DNA from 2 places in the Achromobacter sp. JCM 18799 genome. Region 1 is predicted to be linked to the other one. Evidence: riboswitches for the same ligand, from Rfam matches in the RefSeq annotation. Region 1 holds a riboswitch; the other holds the start of a gene.
What was found. A riboswitch is a leader RNA that binds a small molecule or an ion and turns the genes downstream of it on or off. The one in region 1 is predicted to bind glycine.
Positions count from the first base shown of each region.

Region 2: it holds a riboswitch for glycine, as region 1 does, so the genes downstream of both, ACZ5YA_RS10035 (D-amino acid dehydrogenase) here and gcvT (glycine cleavage system aminomethyltransferase GcvT) in region 1, are expected to answer to the same signal.

Region 1 is NZ_AP043866.1:3,644,439-3,655,151, forward strand. Features, by position in the region: gene ACZ5YA_RS17180 (DUF945 family protein) at 1-1,718, shown strand, start outside; gene gcvP (aminomethyl-transferring glycine dehydrogenase) at 1,816-4,689, opposite strand; gene gcvH (glycine cleavage system protein GcvH) at 4,793-5,170, opposite strand; gene gcvT (glycine cleavage system aminomethyltransferase GcvT) at 5,269-6,369, opposite strand; glycine riboswitch at 6,456-6,578, opposite strand; glycine riboswitch at 6,614-6,709, opposite strand; partial or broken gene ACZ5YA_RS17200 (ZIP family metal transporter) at 6,765-7,658, opposite strand; gene ACZ5YA_RS17205 (superoxide dismutase) at 7,689-8,303, opposite strand; gene ACZ5YA_RS17210 (BaiN/RdsA family NAD(P)/FAD-dependent oxidoreductase) at 8,453-9,655, opposite strand; gene ACZ5YA_RS17215 (arginine/lysine/ornithine decarboxylase) at 9,655-10,713, opposite strand, start outside.
Region 2 is NZ_AP043866.1:2,117,868-2,128,580, forward strand. Features, by position in the region: gene ACZ5YA_RS10025 (3-hydroxybutyryl-CoA dehydrogenase) at 1-284, shown strand, start outside; gene ampC (class C beta-lactamase) at 302-1,462, opposite strand; glycine riboswitch at 1,591-1,683, shown strand; glycine riboswitch at 1,685-1,776, shown strand; gene ACZ5YA_RS10035 (D-amino acid dehydrogenase) at 1,821-3,050, shown strand; gene ACZ5YA_RS10040 (hypothetical protein) at 3,201-3,383, shown strand; gene ACZ5YA_RS10045 (metal-dependent hydrolase family protein) at 3,525-4,832, opposite strand; gene ACZ5YA_RS10050 (alpha/beta fold hydrolase) at 4,899-5,681, opposite strand; gene ACZ5YA_RS10055 (helix-turn-helix domain-containing protein) at 5,940-6,794, shown strand; gene nadB (L-aspartate oxidase) at 6,829-8,391, opposite strand; gene nadA (quinolinate synthase NadA) at 8,412-9,551, opposite strand; gene ACZ5YA_RS10070 (PhzF family phenazine biosynthesis protein) at 9,698-10,486, opposite strand; gene ACZ5YA_RS10075 (transporter suffix domain-containing protein) at 10,580-10,713, opposite strand, start outside.

The DNA.
Region 1 (10,713 bases):
CCGAAGACCTGCCCAAGGGCATGATCGAGTTCGACGCCTCCATCGAACACGGCCCCTTCCCCAAGAGCGCGCTGGCGCGCGGCGCCATCGCGCCCAAGCTGGCGTTCACGCACGCCGAGCTCGCCAAGACCGAAAACATCAAGGAGCTGTTCGAGCTGACCAAGGGCGTCGCGCCCCTGAGCGCCGACACGATCATCAGTTTCGGCGGCTTCGCCACCTCCACCGCCAATATCGCCCCCGTGCAGATCACGCACGAAGGCAACGCCGTCAATTTCAGCGGCATGGCGATCAACGGCACCTTCGACCGCGCGCTGCAGGCCGTCACGGCGCACGCCCTGATGGAAACGCTGTCGGTGGATGGCGAAAAATCGGACGATCCCATCAAGATGCTGGTGTCCGGCCTGACGATGGACGTCAACAGCCGCATGGGCAAGTTCGGCCTGTCCATTGGCGACTCCAGCGTCAAGCTCAAGCGCATCGACGTCACCCGCCCTGGCGACGACGTCAAGGTCTCGCTGGACAACCTGGGCTATGGCGTCAAGCTGGCCGAAGACGACAAGAACGTCAACGTCGAAGCCACCTACCAGACCGGCAACATCACTCTGAATGACGTGGCCTTGGGCAACGGCCAGGCCGTGATCAAGCTCGCCAAGCTGGACGGCGCCGCCATCAAGCAGCTGTCGGACACCTACAACCAGATCGTGCGCCAGTACATGCTGGGCGCCAGCGACGAAGGCCTGAAGGACGAGCAGTTCGACGCCGTGCTGGAAAACGCCGGCAAGCTGCTCAACGGCAACCCCACGTTCAGCATCGACCCGATCAGCTGGAAGACCGACAAGGGCGAAAGCAAGCTGACCTTCGCCCTGGACCTGACCAATCCGCCCAACGTCAAGGACCTGACGCCCCAGGAGATCATGGTCAAGGCCATCAAGCAGATCGATGCCACCCTGGTCATCTCCAAGCCCATGGTGCGCGACCTGATCGTGCAGTACGCCGTCAAGAAGCAAGGCTTGACCGCCGAAAAGGCCGCCGAGGAAGCCGACGACCAGATGCGCTCGATGTCCGGCATGGCTGAAATGCTCAACGTCGGCAAGAACGACGGCGATAACATCATCGGCAAGTTCCACTACGCCGATGGCATGGGCGACCTGAACGGCCAGAAGATCCCCGCCGACGAACTGTTCTCGGGCCTGCTGGGCGCGACCGGCATGGACGACGACATGGACGGCATGGAAGAGGAAGGCGAACCGGCCGAAGGCACGGAACTTGCCGCGCCCTCCGACACCGCGTCCGTGGCCGGCTACATGCAGGACTTCGACGTGGACACCGTGACGACCATGCTGGACGACATGGTCTACAACCCGCGCAAGCAGGACGGCGACGAAGGTCCGGTCCTGATCCTGGATCCCCGCGACACCGGCGCCAGCGAGCTGCGCGTCGACTTCCTGTGCAACGACTTCACCGAGAAGTGCCATGACCTCGTCGTGACCGCGACCTACAGCAGCAAGAAGCCGGTCTCGCTCAAGGCCATCAACGCCTGGAACCAGGAATACCGCTGGACCCGCGCCTACCTGGACGACAAGAACCGGGCCGTGCTGCAGATGGACATGAACTCGGAAGGCGGCATCGGCAAGGAAAACCTGCAGATCATGCTCAACACGTTCTTCAGCATCGCGGAAGACTTCTCGGTGGCCAGCAAGGCCGCGCCGGCGAAGTAAGCCTCGGCTGACGCAAGACAAAAAAATCCCCCATCTTTCGGATGGGGGATTTTTTTTGCCTAGGGGCCCGGCTCGCGCCGGGACTCGCGGCCCACGCTCAGGCGTAGGCTTCGATCGGCAAGCAGGCGCAGACCAGGTTGCGGTCGCCGTAGGCGTTATCCACGCGGGCAACCGGCGGCCAGTACTTGGCGTCGCGCAGCGAAGCCACCGGGTAAGCGGCCTGCTGGCGCGGGTAGTCGTGCAGCCATTCCTCGGCCAGCAGCATCTGCGCGGTGTGCGGCGCGTTCTTCAGGACGTTATCCTCGGCATCGCGCTCGCCGCGCTCGACCTGGGCGATTTCTTCGCGGATCGAGATCATCGCGTCGATGAAGCGGTCCAGTTCGGCAACGCCTTCCGATTCGGTCGGCTCGACCATCAGCGTGCCGGCAACCGGGAAGCTCATGGTGGGCGCATGGAAGCCGTAGTCCATCAGGCGCTTGGCGATGTCTTCGGCGCTGATGCCGCTGGTTTCCTTGAGCGGACGCACATCGAGGATGCACTCGTGCGCCACGCGGCCATTGCGGCCCGCATACAGGACCGGATAGTGGTCGCGCAGGCGGGTCGCGATGTAGTTGGCGTTGAGGATGGCGACTTCGGTGGCGCGGCGCAGGCCGTCGGCGCCCATCAGCGAGATGTACACGAACGGAATCGGCAGGATGCCGGCCGAGCCGAACGGCGCGGCCGACACCGGGCCGACCTTGGCGTCGCCGGGCAGCTTGCCCTGCTCGTTCACCACGCCCGGCAGGTACGGCGCCAGGTGCGCGCGCACCGCCACGGGACCCACGCCGGGGCCGCCGCCGCCGTGCGGAATGCAGAAGGTCTTGTGCAGGTTCAGGTGGGACACGTCCGAACCGAACTTGCCCGGCTGGGCCACGCCCACCATCGCGTTCATGTTGGCGCCGTCCAGGTAGACCTGGCCGCCGGCCTGGTGCACCAGATCGCAGATCTCGGTGACGGCTTCCTCGAACACGCCATGGGTCGACGGATACGTGATCATCAAAGCGGCCAGCTTGTCGCCGACCTGTTCGATCTTGGCGCGCAGATCAACCAGATCGACGTTGCCGTTGGCGTCCGACGCCACCACCACCACGTCCATGCCGGCCAGTTGCGCCGAGGCCGGGTTGGTGCCGTGCGCCGACGAAGGGATCAGGCAGATGTTGCGCTGATGCTGGCCGTTGGCCTGATGGTAGCCGCGGATCGCCAGAAGGCCCGCGTACTCGCCCTGCGCGCCCGAGTTGGGCTGCAGGCTGATGTTGTCGTAGCCGGTGATCTCGCACAGCGCGGCCGACAGGCGGTCAATCAGTTCGTTGTAGCCCTGGCTTTGCGAAGCCGGCGCGAACGGGTGGATCAGCGCGAACTCGGGCCAGGTGATGGGGATCATCTCGGCGGTCGCGTTGAGCTTCATGGTGCACGAGCCCAGCGGGATCATGGTGCGGTCCAGCGCCAGATCCTTGTCGGCCAGCTTGCGCAGGTAGCGCAGCATGTCGGTTTCCGACTGCACGCTGGAGAACACCGGGTGCGTCAGGATCGCGCTTTCGCGCGCCACGCCGGCGGGGATGCCACTGGCGGCGGCCGCGTCCAGGGCGTCGATGTCGAGCTCAACGTCGTCACGTTCCAGGCCGGCGGCGAAGACATTGACCAGCGCCTGCAGGTCGGCCACGGTCACGGTCTCGTCCAGCGACACCGCCAGGCGGGCGCCGTCGACGCGGCGCAGGTTGATGTGCGCACAATCGGCGGCGGTCAGGATGGCCGGCGTCGCCGCGCCGGTTTCCAGCAGCAGCGTATCGAAGAAGGTGTCGTTGACGACGTTCACGCCCAGCTTGACCAGCTCGGCGCGCAGGATGGCGGTGCTGCGCTGCACGCGCTCGGCGATGCGGCGGATGCCGGCCGGACCGTGCCACACGGCGTACATGCCGGCCATCACGGCCAGCAGCACTTGTGCGGTGCAGATGTTGGAGGTGGCTTTTTCGCGGCGGATGTGCTGTTCGCGCGTCTGCAGCGCCAGGCGCATGGCCGGGTTGCCCTGCGCGTCCTTGGACACGCCGACCAGGCGGCCAGCCATGTTGCGCTTGAAGGCGTCCTTGCAGGCCATGAAGCCGGCATGCGGGCCGCCGAAGCCGAACGGCACGCCGAAACGCTGGGCCGAACCGATGGCGATATCCGCGCCCCATTCGCCGGGCGCGGCCAGCAAGGCCAGCGCCAGCAGGTCGGTGGCGACGGCAACGATGGCGCCTTGCGCATGCGCGGCTTCAGCCAGCTTGCGGTAGTCGGCGACGGAGCCGGTGCTGTGCGGGTATTGCAGCAGCACGCCGAAGCACTCGGGCAGGCCTTCGGCCTCGTCGCCGATGGTGATTTCAATGTCCAGGCCTTCGGCGCGCGTGCGCACGACTTCGATGGTCTGGGGATGCACGTGGCGCGAAATGAAGAACACCGGGCTCTTCGACTTGGCGCTGCGGCGTGCCAGCGTCATCGCTTCGGCGGCGGCGGTGCTTTCGTCCAGCAGCGAGGCGTTGGAGATGTCCAGCCCGGTCAGGTCGGCGACCATGGTCTGGTAATTCAGGAGGGCTTCGAGGCGACCCTGCGAGATCTCGGGCTGGTAAGGCGTGTAGGCCGTGTACCAGGCGGGATTCTCAAGAATGTTGCGCAACACCACGTTGGGCGTCTGCGTGCCGTAATACCCCTGGCCGATGTAGCTGCGGTAGACCTTGTTGCGGCCGGCGATCTGCTTCAGTTCGGCCAGCACGTCGGTTTCGCTGCGCGAGGCGGGCAGCGCCAGCGGGGCCTGGCTGCGGATCTTGGGCGGCACGACTTCTTCGATCAGGGCGTCCAGGCTGGCGCTGCCGATGACGGCAAGCATGGCGGCCTGGTCGGCGTCGGAAGGGCCGATGTGGCGGGGAATGAAGTCGGTGTGGGTGTCTAGGGCGCGCGACATGGAGAGGTCTCGGGATAGCGGGTGTCGTCGGAGGACGGACGGTATTGCATCTTGCGGACCGGGCGCGTGGCTGACGCCTGCGCGCCCGTTCCGGCCAGGCGGCTTAGCCGTTGGCGACGGCTTCGTAGCCGGCGGCGTCGAGCAGCTTGTCGGCGTCGGCGGCGTTGACCGGCTTGATCTTGAAGATCCAGGCGGTGAAGGCCGATTCGTTGATCAGGTTGGGATTGTTTTCCAGCTCTTCGTTGAACGCGACGATTTCGCCGGCCACGGGAGCGTAGATGTCCGAAGCGGCCTTGACCGATTCGACCACGCCAGCGGTTTCACCGGCGTTCAGCTTGGCGCCGACCTTCACGTCGCCAACGAAGACCAGGTCGCCCAATTGATCCTGGGCGGTATCGGTGATGCCGACGACGAACACGTCGCCTTCGGCTTTGACCCATTCATGAGACTCGGTGTACTTGCGATCGGTGGGCAGACTCATGGGAACTCCTGAGGGAATACGGGTAGATGAATGGTGTTGCGCGCCTCGCGCGGGCGGCCGTCGCCCCAGGGGCCGGCGGCTCGCGCGAAGCTTCGAGTTTACGAGTGTTCGACCGCTTTGCCGTTACGCACGAACGGCAATTTGCAAGCCAGGGCGGGCACCCATTTGCCGCGGATGTCGACCTCGACCGTGTCGCCCGGCTTGACGCCTTGCGGCAGGCGGGCAAAGCCGATCGACACGCCCAGCGTCGGCGACATGGTGCCGCTGGTGAGCTCGCCCGTGCCTTCCTTGGTGCGCACGGCCATATGCGCGCGCATCACGCCGCGCTCTTGCAGCTTCAGGCCGATGAAGGTGGCGGGCGTGGCGAACTGTTCCAGCGCGTCGCGGCCGATGAAGCGGCGCTCGGCGCTCTTCAGGGACACGGTCCAGGTCAGCCCGGCCTGGTCGGGCTGGGTCAGCTCATCCATGTCCTGGCCGTAGAGATTCATGCCGGCTTCCAGGCGCAGCGTGTCGCGCGCGCCCAGGCCGCAGGGACGCACGCCCTGGGCGACCAGGTCGCGCCACAGCTGCACCACGTCGGCGGCGGGCAGCACGATTTCAAAACCGTCCTCGCCGGTGTAGCCGGTACGGGCCACCAAGGTGTCGTCACCCACGCGGGCGGCCACGAAGGGCGTCAGCGGCTCGCTGGCGGCCTGCCAGGCCGGGCGCGCGGCCCAGACCTTGGCGCGGGCGTTCGGGCCTTGCACGGCCACCATGGCCAGGTCGCGGCGCGGGGTGATGGCGACGTCGAACTGGCCGGCCTGCTTGACGCGCTGCATCCAGGCGACGTCCTTGTCGGCCGTGCCGGCATTGACCACGACGCGCCATTCGTCGGCGGCGAAGAAATAGATGATCAGGTCGTCGATCACGCCGCCTTGCGGGTTCAGCATGCAGCTGTACAGCGCCTTGCCGGGCACGGTCAGCTTGGACACGTCGTTGGCGACCAGACGCTGCAGGAAGGCGAACGCGTCCGGACCGGCCACGTCGACGTTCAGCATGTGCGACACGTCGAACATGCCGGCGTCCTGCCGCACCGCGTGGTGCTCTTCCAGTTGCGAACCGTAGGCCAGCGGCATGTCCCAGCCGCCGAAGTCGACCATGCGGGCGCCAGAGGCGATGTGTTCTTCAGCCAGCGGGGTGCGTTTGAGGGTTGCGGACATGCGCGGAAACTCCGGGGCGGCAGTGTTGCCAGGGTTACGGAATGCCAGTGGTGCCAAGCGGGGTGCGCTTGTACAACGGCTGAATCTTCCGCCCCTCTGTCCTTTTGCCTGAGAGTTGCCCCGCATGGCGGGTTTGCACCTTCGGCGCCTGGGCTGCTCGCTATGTCCCTAGTTCAGGGGCGGCGCCAGGTCTCTCCAGAGTACTGTTTTGCCGCGTCCGCGCGGTAAAAAAACCGGGACAGGGCAAGCATGGGCGGTATGGGTTACCTGAGCGATTCCGGGCGAATTGCGCCTTCGGCGGCGGCCGGACGTACAGGCCGCTCTCTCCCGCAACATGCGTGACAGCGGCGCAAGCATACAACGAAAGCCGCAGCCAGGGAATGCCTGCGGCGGCCTCAGCCCAGCGCCGTGTCCAACAACATCATCAGCACGAAACCCAGCATCAGCCCGCAGGTCGCGTAGACCTCATGCCCCTTGCGGTGCGATTCGGGGATGATCTCGTGGCTGATCACGAACAGCATGGCGCCCGCGGCAAAACCCAGGCCCCAGGGCAGCAGCGGCTCGGACCAGCCCACCACGGCGGCGCCCAGGACCGCGCCCAGCGGCTCGACCAGGCCGGACAGCATGCCCAGCGCCACGGCAAACGCGCGCTGGTAGCCCGCCGCCAGCAGCGCCACCGCCACCACCAGCCCTTCGGGAATGTCCTGGATAGCAATGCCGGTGGCCAGCGCGGTGCCGCGCATGGCGTCGTTGCCCGCATAGCCCACGCCAATGGCCAGGCCCTCCGGCAGGTTATGCAGGGTGATGGCGAAAACGAACAGCCAGGTACGGCGCAGGCGGTGCGCCTCGATGCCTTCCCGGCCCTTGATGAAATGCTCGTGCGGCAGGGTACGGTCCATGAGCAGCAGCACCGCCGCGCCCAGCAACACGGCAGCGCCCACCGTCAAGCCGGCGCCCCAGGGGCCATAACCCAGGTCGCGGCCCGCCGCGATGCCCGGCGCCACCAGCGAAAAGGCGCTGGCGGCCAGCATCACGCCGGCGCCGAAGCCGAACATGCTGTCCTGCATTTTCTGGGGGATGGTCCGGGCGAACAGGATGGGCAAGGTGCCCAGGGCGGTAGCGCCAGCTGCGACCAGTCCGCCCAGAAGGGCATCGCCCACGTGCGGCGCACGCACGTCCAGATAGACCCACAGCTAGTGCAGGCCCAGGCAGGCCACCAATACGGCCAGGGTCCACACGCTGATGCTGGTGGCCGCCGGCCGCACGCGATGACGGCTGAAGGTATTCATGTGCCGCTGCCCTCCTTGCGAGAGATGCGCTCAGCGCTGGGCCGCCGCGTAGCGGCGCGCCACTTCAGGCCAGTTCACGACATTGTAAAAGGCGCCGATGTACTCGGGCCTGCGGTTCTGGTACTTCAGGTAGTAGGCGTGCTCCCACACGTCCAGCCCCAGAATGGGCGAGTTTCCGTGCATCAGGGGGCTGTCCTGGTTGGCGCTGCTTTCCACCACCAGCTTGCCGGCCGGTGTGACCGAAAGCCAGGCCCAACCGCTGCCAAAGCGGGTCAGCGCGGCCTTGGTGAACGCATCGCGGAAGGCGGCCTGCCCGCCCAGCTCGGAGTCAATGGCCGACGCCAACGCGCCATCCGGCTCGCCTCCGCCCTCGGGCGACATGACCGACCAGAACAGGCTGTGGTTCGCGTGGCCGCCGCCATGGTTGCGCACGGCGCCGCGTATGGCTTCGGGCAACTGCTCCAGCCGCGCCACCAGGGACTCGACCGGCTCGTTGGTGACGATGTCCGCGCCTTCCAGCGCGGCGTTCAGGCTGTTGACGTAGGTCTGATGGTGCTTGCTGTAGTGGATCTCCATCGTCATCGCGTCGATGTGGGGTTCCAGGGCGTCGTAGGCATACGGCAGGGGCGGGAGGGTATAGGCCATGCATGTCTCCGTGAGATCCGCCCCCGATTCAGGGCTTGGATATATATCGAAAACATAAATGATAAGTATTTTTATTTGATATAACAATGGCAGGTTTCCAATACCTGCCATAGCGCCGGCCTATCGGCGCCCTGTCCCGCCTGGGGAAGCTAGAGCGCCTTGCCGCAGGCCACGCCCGAGGCCCAGGCCCACTGGAAGTTGTAGCCGCCCAGCCAGCCCGTGACGTCCACGGCTTCGCCGATGAAATAAAGACCGGCGACGGTCTTGGCCTGCATGGACTTCTGGTCCAGGCCGCGCGTGTCCACGCCGCCGCGCATGACTTCGGCCTTCTTGTAGCCAGCGGTGCCGCTGGGCACCAGGCTCCACTGATGGATGTCCTGCGCCAGCGCGCGCAGGGTCTTGTCCGGCGCGTCGGCCAGGCGCAGCGCCGCCAGGCCCGGCTTGCCGCCCTGCTCCGCCAGGTGCAGCCAGCGGTCGGCCAGGCGCTTGGGCCAGAGGCCCGCCAGCACGGTATGCAGCTGCTGCCGGTTGCCCGACTTCGACGCCAACAGTTCTTCCGCCAGATCGCGGCCAGGCGCCAGATCGATCACGATGGGTTCGCCAGGCTTCCAGTAGCTGGATATCTGCAGAATGGCGGGGCCGGACAGGCCACGATGGGTGAACAGCAGGTCTTCGAGGAACTCGCCGCGCGCCTTGCCCTGCCCCGTGTGCAGATTGACTTCCAGCGCCACGCCGGACAATTCGGACAGGGACCGCCATTGCTCGGCATCGAAGGTCAGCGGCACCAGGGCGGGCCGCGGTTCCACGACCTTCAGGCCGAACTGCCGCGCAATCCTCAGGCCGAAATCGGTGGCGCCCAGTTGGGGAATGGCCATGCCGCCGGTGGCGATCACCAGTTTCGCGGCGCGGATCGGGCCTTGGCTGGTGCGCAGCTCGTAGCCCTGCTCGCCATGGCCGATCTCGGCCACCGAGCATCCCATGCGCCACTGCACCCTGCCCGCGTCGCACTCGGCGCGCAGCATTTCGATGATGGATTCGCTGGAATCGTCGCAGAACAGCTGGCCGCGATGCTTCTCGTGCCAGGCGATGTGGTGGCGCTTCATCAGCGCCAGGAAATCCTGCGGCGTGTAACCCGCCAAGGCCGAACGGCAGAAGTGCGGATTGTCGGAGAGAAAGTTGGCGGGGCCGGCGCCGATATTGGTGAAGTTGCAGCGGCCGCCGCCGGAAATGCGGATCTTCTCCGCCAGGCGCTCGGCGTGGTCGACGAGCACCACGCGCAAGCCGCGCTGGCCGGCGACCGCGGCACACATCATGCCCGCGGCGCCGGCGCCGAGTACTGCTACATCGAACATCAGTCTTCGATCAGGCAGTCGACGTAGTAGCGCTTTTCGCCGTCCGGACCCACTTCGTCGGCCAGGCCGTGGATGTAGGTTTCGAAGCCCGGGAAGCGCTGGTTGAACTCGCGCGCGAACTGCAGGTACTGGACGATGGTGCGGTTGAAGCGTTCGCCCGGGATCAGCAGGGGGATGCCCGGAGGATACGGCGTCAGCAGCACGCCAGTGACGCGGCCTTCGAGCTTGTCGATGTCGACGCGCTCGACCTCGCGGTGCGCCATGCGGGCGAAGGCGTCCGACGGCTTGAGGGCCGGCACCATGTCGCTCAGGTACATCTCGGTGGTCAGGCGGGCCACGTCGCGGGCGCGGTAGGCTTCGTGGATCTCCTGGCACAGGTCGCGCAGGCCCATGCGCTCGTAGCGGCGATGGTCGCGGCAGAATTCCGGCAGGATGCGCCACAGCGGCTGATTACGGTCGTAATCGTCCTTGAATTGCTGCAAGGCGGTCAGCAGCGTGTTCCAGCGGCCCTTGGTGATGCCGATGGTGAACAGGATGAAGAACGAATACAGGCCGGTCTTCTCGACCACCACGCCATGCTCGGTCAGGTACTTGGAGACCAGCGCGGCGGGAATGCCGGTTTCGCCGAAGCTGCCCGACATGTCCAGGCCCGGGGTGATGATCGTGGCCTTGATCGGATCCAGCATGTTGAAGCCTTCGGCCATTTCGCCGAAGCCATGCCAATGGTCGTTGGACTCCAGGATCCATTCGTCGCGGTTGCCGATGCCTTCAGAAACCAGGCGATTCGGGCCCCAGACCTTGAACCACCAGTCGTTCTTGCCGAACTCGGACTCCACCTTGCGCATGGCGCGGCGGAAGTCCAGGGCTTCGCGGATGCTCTCCTCGACCAGCGCGGTGCCTCCCGGCGGTTCCATCATGGCGGCGGCCACGTCGCAGGACGCGATGATCGCGTACTGGGGCGAGGTGGACGTGTGCATCAGATAGGCTTCGTTGAAGACGTTGCGGTCCAGCTTGCGGGTCTCGGACTCCTGCACGATGATCTGCGAGGCCTGCGAGAT
Region 2 (10,713 bases), 1.5 Mb from region 1:
TGGGGCTGCTGGAGTTCATCGACTGGGGCGGCGGCGACATCCTCTACTACGCCTCGCGCTACCTCGCCGATGCCATCGATCCGCGCTTCGCCTCGCCTGCCGTCATCGCCAGCAACATGGAACAAGGGCGCAACGGGCTGCGCGACGGCCAGGGCTTCTATGACTACGCCGGCATGGACGTAAATGCCTACAAGATGGAGCGGCTGGCGCAATTGTGCAAGCGTCTGGAAGTGATGGACCTGTTGCCCCGCCACAACGCGGCAAGGCAGCCGCCCGCGCGATAGCGCGCCGGCCTGCGCGCCTACTTTTCCAATTCGCCCAGGATCCGGTACGCCAGCCGGACCCTGGCCTCGTTCGGATAGTTGCGGTTGGCCAGTATCACGATGCCCAGCTTCTTCGACGGCACGAATGCCACATAGCCGCCGAAGCCGTTGGTCGAACCCGTCTTGTTGATCCACACGGCCTCCTGCGGCGGCAGCGGCGGGTTCAATGCGGTCACGGGCTGGCTCTGGCTGTTGTAGTTGCCGGCATTGGCCGTCAGCAACGCGTCCAGCGTCGCCGGATAGCGCAATTGCTCCCAGGCCAGGTCCTGGGTCATGTCGCCCAGCTGGTAATAGCCGACGTGCGTCTGCGCAATCGCGCCGCGCAGTTCGGCATCGGCAAGGTTCAAGCCCATGTTCGCGTCGACGAAGCGGATCAGGTCGCGCGCGCTGGTCTTCACGCCATAGGCTTCGTCGGCCAGCACGCCCGGATTCACGCGCACGGGCGCATCCTGCTTGTTGTAGCCCTGCGCGTAGTCCGCCATCCTGGCGGCCGGCACGTCGATGTAGGTGCTGGTCAGGCCCAGCTTGGGAAACAGGTCCCGCTCCATGGCCGCCTTGAACGGCCGGTTCAGGCTCTTGGCCGCAACCACGCCCAGCATGCCGATGCTGGGGTTGGCGTAGGTGCGATACGTGCCAGCGGCATGCTCGGGCTTCCAGGCCTTGAGGTAAGCCATCATCTGCGCCTGGTTCGTGACCGCGTCGGGCACCTGCAAGGGAAAGCCGCCGGTCGTGTGCGTCCCCAGGTTGATCAGGCTCAGTTTGGCGAAGTCGCTGCCGGCGAGCTCGGGCAGATACTTGGCCGGGCTGTCGCTCAGCGCCAGGCGGCCGCGCGCCTGTGCGTAGGTTGCCAGGGTTGCCGTGTAGGTCTTGCTGATGGAGCCGATCTCGTACAGCGTGTCGCTGTCGGCCCGCCTGCCGGTTTGCCTGGATGCCACGCCATAGTTGTAGAAATGTTGCGTCCCGTTGCGGGTCACGGCGATCGACATTCCCGCAATGCCATGTTCGCGCATGACGGCCTGGACCGCCTCGTCGACCTTGCTGTCGGTCTCCGCCTGTCCGGCCTGCGCCAGCCCGCAGCCTGCGGCCATCAGCGTAAACAATCCCGTGCGCAGCATGCTGTTCAAGCGCATTCTCGTCATTCCCTGTCGTGTCGGATCGGTGGCGCCGCGACGGCGGCGCGCAAGCATCGTAACGCGGCGCGGCGCCTTATTGGTACTAACCCTTGGTCTCATTCTGGGGGATTTTGGCTATCCTCGCCTCGTCGATCCAAAACCCCGCAGAAGAGACCTGCCCCCCGCGGCAGGCGCCGACGGAGCAACCGCCCCGGAAACTCTCAGGCAAACAGGACTGCGCGGTCTAGACAATCTGGAGAGAGGCGCGGATTGCGCCCACCGAAGGGGAACCCGCCGCCGCCTGCGCCGCGGGTGAAGCTCTCAGGTACAGAGACAGATGGGGTGCTGCGGCCGGGTGGCCGCGGCCACTCAATCTGGAGCCATCATGCCCCGCATCGCCATCATTGGCGCCGGTATCACCGGCGTCACGTCCGCCTATGCCCTGAGCAAACTGGGATACCACGTCACCGTCTACGACCGCCAGCGCTATCCGGCCATGGAGACTTCCTACGCCAACGGCGGCCAGCTATCGGCCAGCAACGCCGAGGTCTGGAACAGCACCGCCACCATCATGAAAGGCCTGCGCTGGCTCGGCCGCCACAACGCGCCGCTGCTGCTCAATCCCCGCTTCAGCTGGCACAAGTACTCCTGGCTGGCGCAGTTCATCGGACAGATCCGCAACTACCGCCGCAACACCATCGAGACCACGCGGCTTGCCATTGCCGCGCGCCAGCACCTGTACGCCATGGCGGAAGAAGAAGGCATAGATTTCGACCTGGAGCGCCGCGGCATCCTGCACATCTACCACGACGCCGCCAGCTTCGAGACCGCGCGCCGCGCCAATGCCCTGCTGCAGGAAGGCGGGCTGGAACGCTACGCAGTGTCGCCCGAGGAAGCGCGCAGCATCGAACCCACGCTGCAAACCCCTTGCCATGGCGGCTTCTACACGCCCTCGGACGCCACCGGCGACATCCACAAGTTCACCAGCGGCCTGGCCCGCGCCTGCGAGCGCCGCGGCGTGCGCTTCGCGCAGGACGCCGACATCCGCAACATCAGCGTGGACGGCGCGCCCTACGTGCTCGACGTCGCGCGCGAGGGCGGCGCGCGCCGCGAGCAGCACGAGGCCGACGCCATCGTCGTCTGCGCCGGCGCCGTCAGCCGGCAGTTCGCCAGGCAGCTGGGCGACACGCTCAACATCTACCCGGTCAAGGGCTATTCCATCAGCGTGCACCTGGACGACGCCGCCAGCCAGGCGGCCGCACCGCACGTCAGCCTGCTGGACGAAGCCGCCAAGATCGTCACCAGCCGCCTCGGCGACCGCTTCCGCGTGGCCGGCACGGCCGAGTTCAACGGCTTCAACATGGACATCCGCGCCGAACGCGTGCAGCCGCTGGTGGACTGGACCCGCAAGCACTTCCCCGGCATCCGAACTTCGCGCGTGGTGCCGTGGTGCGGGCTGCGCCCCATGACGCCGAACATGATGCCCCGCGTCGGCCCGGGCAGGCGGCCGGGCGTGTTCTACAACACGGGGCATGGGCATCTGGGCTGGACCTTGTCGGCGGCGACGGCGCAGATGCTGGCGGCTAGCGTGAGGGAGGGGGTGGGAGAGGCTTGAGTTGAGGCGAGCAAACCCAGCATTGATGCAACCAGGTTTGCTCGTACCGCTTCGCCTACTTTCTGTCCGAATAATGGGATAAAAGCCGGCGGATAAGTGAACTCCAGTCTACAGTTGCACCTGTCGGTACTTGCACTGGAGGCCCATGCCGTGAAACGCTCGCATCAAGACCAGGCGATTCCATACTGCAATCGCAGCGGGGATAAGGCGGAAGCCTATGCCCTGCTCAAGCTAATCGATCGAGGCCGGCGCGAAATATCGCAGGGAAACGTCATTCCTGCGGGCCACGTCTTTGCCCAATTTGAAGCAATGGACAAAGATGCCGAGGAATGACACTCCCGATTGCATTTCTTCCGCCCGTGGTGAATCTGTTCGCGGAAATTGATCTGCAAGCTCAATAATGCAAGCTCGCTACCAATGCTCAGGTCCCGACGCTGCGCGCTCCAACTCCTTGTGTGTGTAACGCCGCGTCGGTCAATGTACTAAGGCCGCATCCCTGTCTTCGGCAGTCAGCAGTTCCGCGTCCGCATCGTGCCGGAGACTGTCCTTGCACACCTCCCCATCCTTCACAACCAGCAAGATCCTCTCCGGATCCACCAGCAGCGACAGATCCTTCAGCGGATCCCCGTCGACCATGACCACGTCCGCCAGATAGCCGGGACGCAGCATGCCCAATTCGTGCGGGCGTTGCATGATCTCGCCGCCCAGCCGAGTGGCGGACACCAGCGCTTCGGTCGGGGTCATGCCGATGTAGTCCACGAAGTATTGCAGGTCGCGGGCGTTGGTACCATGCGGCATCCAGGCAAAGCCGTAGTCGCCGCCGGGCAGGATGCGGATGCCCCGCTTGTGCATCTTGCGCAGCGACTCCGAGGCGATTTCCAGTTCGCGCTTGTAGCCCATCTGCTCGGCGATGGCGGGCGTGATGCCGTACTCGGACGCGTTGAAGGCCGTCCTGATCAGCCAGCCTATGCCCGGCGCGACGAAATGGCTGTCTTTCCTGGCTTCCAGCATGTCGAGCGCCTCTTCATCGGCAAAGCTGGCGTGGTAGATCATCTCGATGCCGTGGCGCACGCATTGCTTGACCGACTCGCTGGAACGCGCGTGCGCCGCGACACGCTTGCCATAGCGCTTGGCCTCGTTCGCCAGCATGGCGATCTCGTCTTCTGCGAACGGCGACATCTCGGCCGGCAGCCCGGCGATGTACTCGCCGGACAGATTTATCTTCAGGTGATCGACACCGTATTTGATGAAGGTGCGCGCCGAGCGCCGGATCTCTTCAGGGCCACAGCACACGCTGCCGAAGCTAAGCTCGTCGAACGGCATGTGCGGCAGCGAGTTGTCGCCCAGCGCGCCTATGGTGGTGATCTCCTGGCTGCCCGCCAGGTAACGCGGCCCCGGGCATTCGCCGGCGTTGATGGCGTTACGCAGCACCACGTCCAGGCGCGGCTTGGCCGCGGCCGCGCCGATGGCCGAGGTCCAGCCCATTTCCAGATAGCGTTTGGCCACGCGCACGCACCAGAGAATGTGCTCTTCCGGCGGCATGAACTGGATCGCCGCCAGCGTGGGCTGGTCGTTCCAGGAGAAATGCGTGTGCGCTTCCGTCATGCCGGGCATCAGGAAGCGGCCGCGCCCGTCGATGAGGCGCGCGCCCTCCCGGCTCACCTGCTCAGGCGCGCGCGCGACCTGCGAAATGCGCGCGCCGTCGATCAACACCTCGCCTTGAAAAGGCTGCTCGCCGCTGCCATCGAAGATGGCGACATTGGTAATGGCAATTTTGGACATGACAGGTCTCCTCCGGCCCGCGTCGAGGGGCCGATTTCTTATGTTGAAACGCCTGGAAAACGTGGCCTAGCGCAGCGCCGCGTGGAACTCCCGCAGAGCCTGCATGCAGGCTTGGGGCTTTTCGTAGGTGGTCCAGTGGCCGCATCCGTCCAGCACGATGCGGCGGCTGCCCGCGATGCGCGCGGCCAGGGCGTCAACGTTGGCGGGCGGCGCCACGCCGTCCTGGTCGCCGGTAATCAGGACAGCCGGTACGCCTATCGTTTCCGCGGCGGCCGGCTGTGCATCCGCCAGCGCCTCGCAGCTTTGCGCGTAGCCTTCGGGCGGCTGGCGCATCACGCTTTCGCGCACCAGCGCCAGCACGGCGGGCTGATCCTGCCTGGTCTGGGCGCTGGTCGCGCCCTTGACGATGGCGTCGGCGATCTCCTGCATGGCCGCATCGCCGCCGCGGGCCAGCGCCGCCCGCGCGCGGATGCCGGGCCGGCCCGCGTCGGGCGGCGCGGCCAGCGGGCCGAACAGGGCCAGCGACTTGACCCGGCCCGGATGCGCCACGGCAAGATGCTGGGCCACGATGGTTCCGAGCGAATGGGCGGCGACATGCGCCGCATCGACGTCCAATGCGTCCAGCAGTCCGGCCAGCGCGTCCACATAGACAGCGATGGACAGGCGCTTTTCGCCCAACGCCGAGCGCGCGCTGCCCGGCAGGTCGGGACGGATCACGCGGAAGCCGTCGAAGGCGCCCATGACGGGCGTCCAGGTATTCGAGGAACCGCCCAGGCCGTGTATGCACAACAGTGCCGGCCCCTCGCCGTCGATCTCCACGGCCATGCCGTTGACGTGTTGCGTGCTCATGCCGCCGTCTCCCTTTATCTGAACAGTCGCTGTCTGCATCGGCATTGCGCCGACGATTTTTCAGGACTGTATCGGCGCAGGCGGCGGCGCGCTTATCGCCGGGTGCGCGGACTTATCGCAGAGTCAGATTTTGTGCCTAGTGAATACACCTAGCGTGGAGAAGCGCGCAAACGCCCATAAAATTCCCGGAGCGCCGCACCCGCCCGCACGCAAGCCCAGGCTTGCGCGGCGAGGCGATAAGAAAAACGGGAGACAGAGATGCAGGAGACCTACGCCTTGCACGAAGGCGCGTTCGGCCGCGCCGTCGTGCTGGAACTGCGCGACGACCTGATCGCGCACGCGCATGCGGAAGTGCAGCTGGCCCTGTGGCTGGGCGGCGCGCGCGTGCTGGGGCATGTCGGCCAGACTCCGGTCCCCTACAGCGAACATCTGGCGCTAGGCACCAATACGTACGAATCGCACGACGCCAGGCTGCTTGAACGGTCGGGCCCGGCCATTTTCCTGGTGCTCTACATCGCCAAGCCCTGGCTGGACGAACGGCGCGCCGCCACGGGCCGCCCCTTCCACTTCGCGGCGCCGGGCGTGCCCATCGACGCGGCGGTGCGCCAGGGCTGTTGGCGCTTGCTGCACAAGATCGTCGCGCCGCAGGACCACCCCGGCGCGGACCTGGATGCCGAGGTCGAGGCCCTGCTGCAAGCGGCGATCGAATCGTCCATCGAGCCGGATCGCCCGCGCAACCAGATGCCCGCGGCGCCGGCGCTGGACCGCCGGCTGCGCGCGGCGATCGCCTACATGCGCGAGCACGCCCATGAACCGATCACGGCGGAAGAGGTCGCCAGCCGCGTGGGACTGTCGCGCGGCCATTTCTTCGCGCTGTTCCGAGATCAGCTCAATACCACGCCGCAAGTCTTCTGGAGCGCCGTGCGCGTCGAAGAAGCCGTGCGCCTGCTGGTGCACCAGGAGCAGCCCCTGACCTCCGTGGCGCTGGACCTGGGCTTCTCCACGCCCGGCAATTTCTCCCGCTTCTTCCGCGAGCACATGGGCGTGTCGCCGTCGCGCTTCAGGCGCGCGGCGACGGGCGCCGCGCAGCATCTGCTGACCGGGGTTTCCTGAGCCGCCGGCCGGCCGGAAACTGCCCTGCCCGCGCCTACGCGGTTGCGGCAGACGCGCGCGGCCGCAAATCCACGGCGTCCGAGCCAGGCCGGTCCCGGTTGAAATGCGCCCCCCTGCTCTCACCGCGCGCACTCGCCGCCCGCACGATGAGATCAGCCGCCAGGGCGAGGTTGCGCAGCTCCAGCAATTCCAGGCTCAAGCCCTCGCGCAGCAACCGCGCGTCCGTCTCTGCTCGCAGCGGACCGATGAATGCGGCCGCGCGCGCCAGCGAGGCATCGCTGCGCAGCACGCCCACGTCCCGGCTCATCAACTGGCGCAGGTCGCGCCGCAGCCGCGCCAGATCGGGCGACGCCGGCACGGCGGTTGCGTCGGCAGCCGGAGTTCGATGCGGAACATCGGCCGGCACCTGGCCCAAGATGTCTTGCGCGGCAGCCCGTCCCGTCACCACGCACTCCAGCAGCGAATTGCTGGCCAGACGGTTGGCGCCGTGCAGTCCGGTGCATGCGGCTTCGCCCACCGCGTACAAGCCGGACAGATTGCTGCGTCCGGCCTGGTCGGCAACGATGCCGCCGCAGGTGTAATGCGCGGAGGGCGCAACCGGGATGGGAGTCGTCGTAATGTCGACGCCCAGCGCCAGGCAGCGCGCCTGGATGGTAGGAAAATGTTCCCGCAGGAATCCCGGCGATTGGTGGCTGATATCCAGGTACACGCACTCCAGCGCATGGCGTTCCATTTCGCCCTGGATCGCACGGGCGACGATATCGCGCGGCGCCAACTCGGCGCGGGCATCGTAGGCCGGCATGAAGCGCGCGCCATCGGGCAGGCGCAGTATGCCGCCCTCGCCGCGCACCGCCTCGGAAATGAGGAATCCTCCCGCTTGCGCATGGTGCAGGCCGGTAGGATGGAATTGCGTGAACTCCATGTTGGCGATCCGGCAGCCCGCGCGCCAGGCCATGGCGATGCCGTCGCCGGTCGCGGCCGGCGGCGCGGTAGTCGTCTGGTATGCCTGCCCCGCGCCGCCCGTGGCCAGCACGACATGGCTGGCGGACGCATCGAAAATCCGTCCGCTGCGCAGGTCCAGCAGGCGCACGCCGCGGCAACGCGCCGCAGCCGTACCTGCGGCGCCGTCCAGGATCAGGTCCACGGCGCAATGCGCCGGCAGCAACGTGATGCCGGCTTGCCGCCGCACGCGGTCCTCCAGGGCCGCGACGATGGCGCTGCCGGTCGCGTCCGCCGCGTGCGCGATACGGCGCAGGCCGTGCCCGCCTTCACGCGTCAGATGCAATCCGCCGAGCTCCGGCGTGAACGCGACGCCCTGCTCCTGCAGCCAGGCTATCGCGCCGCACGCCCGGGAAATGATGTTCCGCGTGGCCGGCAGATCGCACAGGCCGGCGCCCGCGACCAGGGTATCGTTGACGTGCGCCTCGACGCTGTCGTCGGCGCCCAGCGGCGCGGCAATGCCCCCCTGGGCGCGGTTGCTGGCGCTGTCGCGCAGTTCGCCCTTGGACACGAGGGCGACCCGTTTGCGCGGGGCCAGTTCCAGCGCCGCGGCCATGCCGGCCAGGCCGCTGCCGATGATGATGACGTCGAATTCCATGAGCGGACCTCCGCTAGTCCCTAGGCCGGCCCGACGCTGGCATACAGCGCCGTGTCGCGCGCGAAGTCGCCGCTGGCCTGCACGCGGCGCTTGCGCCGTTCCGCGAAGTCCAGCATGCGGTCGATCGGCGCCTTGGCGCGCAGGCCCAGCGCGGGGTCCAGTGTGATTTCGTTGCGACCATGCTCCAGCGTCCCGGCCAGGTTGCCCAAGGCATTCATGGCCATCCAGGGGCAATGCGCGCAGCTCTTGCAACTGGCGCTGTTGCCCGCGGTGGGCGCGGCCAGGAAGGTCTTGCCGGGCGCTGCGGCGCGCATCTTGTGCAGAATGCCCTGGTCGGTCGCGACGATCAGCAGCTCCGCGTCGAACTTGCGCGCGGCATCGATCAGCTGCGTGGTCGAGCCCACCACGTCGGCCTGCGCCAGCACGGCGGCGGGCGATTCCGGATGCGCCAGCACCTTGGCTTGCGGGTGCTCGGCGCGAAGCAGTTCCAGTTCGGTGCCCTTGAACTCGTCATGCACCAGGCAGGACCCCTGCCACAGCAGCATGTCGGCGCCGGTCTGGCGTTGCACGTAGTCGCCCAGATGGCGGTCCGGCGCCCACAGGATTTTCTCGCCGCGCGCATGCAGGTCGGCGATCACGTCCAGCGCAATCGACGAGGTCACGACCCAGTCCGCGCGCGCCTTCACTTCGGCGCTGGTATTGGCGTAGACCACCACCGTCCGATCCGGATGGGCATCGCACCAGGCGGCGAAATCGGCGGCCGGACAGCCCAGGTCCAGCGAGCAGGTGGCGTCCAGGTCCGGCATCAGGATGCGCTTGTCCGGGCTCAGGATCTTGGCGGTCTCGCCCATGAAGCGCACGCCGGCCACCACCAGCGTGCGGGCCTCATGGTCGCGGCCGAAGCGCGCCATCTCCAGCGAGTCGCCGACGCAGCCGCCGGTCTGTTCGGCCAGTTCCTGCAACTCCGCATCGACGTAATAGTGCGCGACCAGCACGGCGCGCTCCCGCGCCAGCAGTTCGCGTATGCGCGCCACGCAGGCGGCGCGTTCGCTGGCTGGCAAGGGTTCGGGCACGCGGGCCCAGGCCTGGCCGACGGCGCTGGGGCAGCTCGGTGTGGCAGGCAGATCGAATTCGACGTACCGGCGATTGGGGGTGTCCATGGACGCGTCTCCTCGCGAGATTTTATGCTCATATTGAGCATTTATTGGGCAAAAAAAGAGCACGGCTTATGCTAGTGTTGAGCATAAACCGTGTCAACGTCTCTTTTGTTACGCCGCCGCGAGCCGGGGCAGCGCCCCGCCCGGCCTCAGATGAAGATCGTGCCGCGCAGGTACAACGCCGCCTGGCCGCTGATGATCACCCGGCCGTTATCCAACACCTCGCATTGCAACTGCCCCTTGCGCGCCCCGCCCTGCTGCGCGCTCAGGCTGCGCTTGCCCAGGCGTTGGGCCCAGTACGGCGCCAACGAGGTGTGCGCCGAGCCGGTCACCGGATCCTCGTTCACGCCCACCCGCGGCCCGAACCAGCGCGACACAAAGTCGAACTGCCCAGACGGCGCCGTCACCGCCACCCCGCGCGTGTCGAAGCCCGCGAGCGCGGCGAAGTCCGGCTTCAGGGCATCGATGCGCGATTCATCGTCGATCACCACCAGATAGTCGTCCGTCTTGTAGAACGCCTGCGCGCCCGGCAGGCCCAGCGCCTGCAGCAGGCCCGGCGGGATCGGCTGCGCTTCGGGCCGCTTGGCTGGAAAATCCATCGCCAGCCGGTCGTCCGCGCGACGCACCTGCAGTTCGCCGCTGCGCGTGGCAAAGCGCAGCACGTCTTCCGTTGCGCCCAGCTGTTCGAACAGCACCCAGGCCGATGCCAGCGTGGCATGGCCGCACAGGTCCACCTCCACCGCGGGCGTGAACCAGCGCAGTTCGTGGACATCGCCCTTGCGCACGAAGTAAGCGGTTTCGGACAGGTTGTTTTCTTCTGCGATGCGTTGCAGCGTTTCGTCCGGCAGCCAGGCCTGCAGCGGCACGACCGCCGCGGGGTTGCCGCCGAAGGGCGCGGCAGTGAAGGCGTCTACCTGATAGATGTCGAGTTGCGGCATGGCGGGTCCTGGTTGATGGCTGAGGTTGCGCGTCGGAACGCGAGCCGGCATTTTCCTACGAAAACGCCGGCTTCGATCGTGGCGGCCTGCCCGCTAGACCGTGCGCACGAACAGCGCCCTCAGCTTGTTCCAGAAATCCCCACCCAGCACGAAGAAGCTGGCAATCAGCATGAGGTCTCCGGCCAGCTGGGCCTGCCACAGATTGGGCCGCAGGCCTGGCCACATTT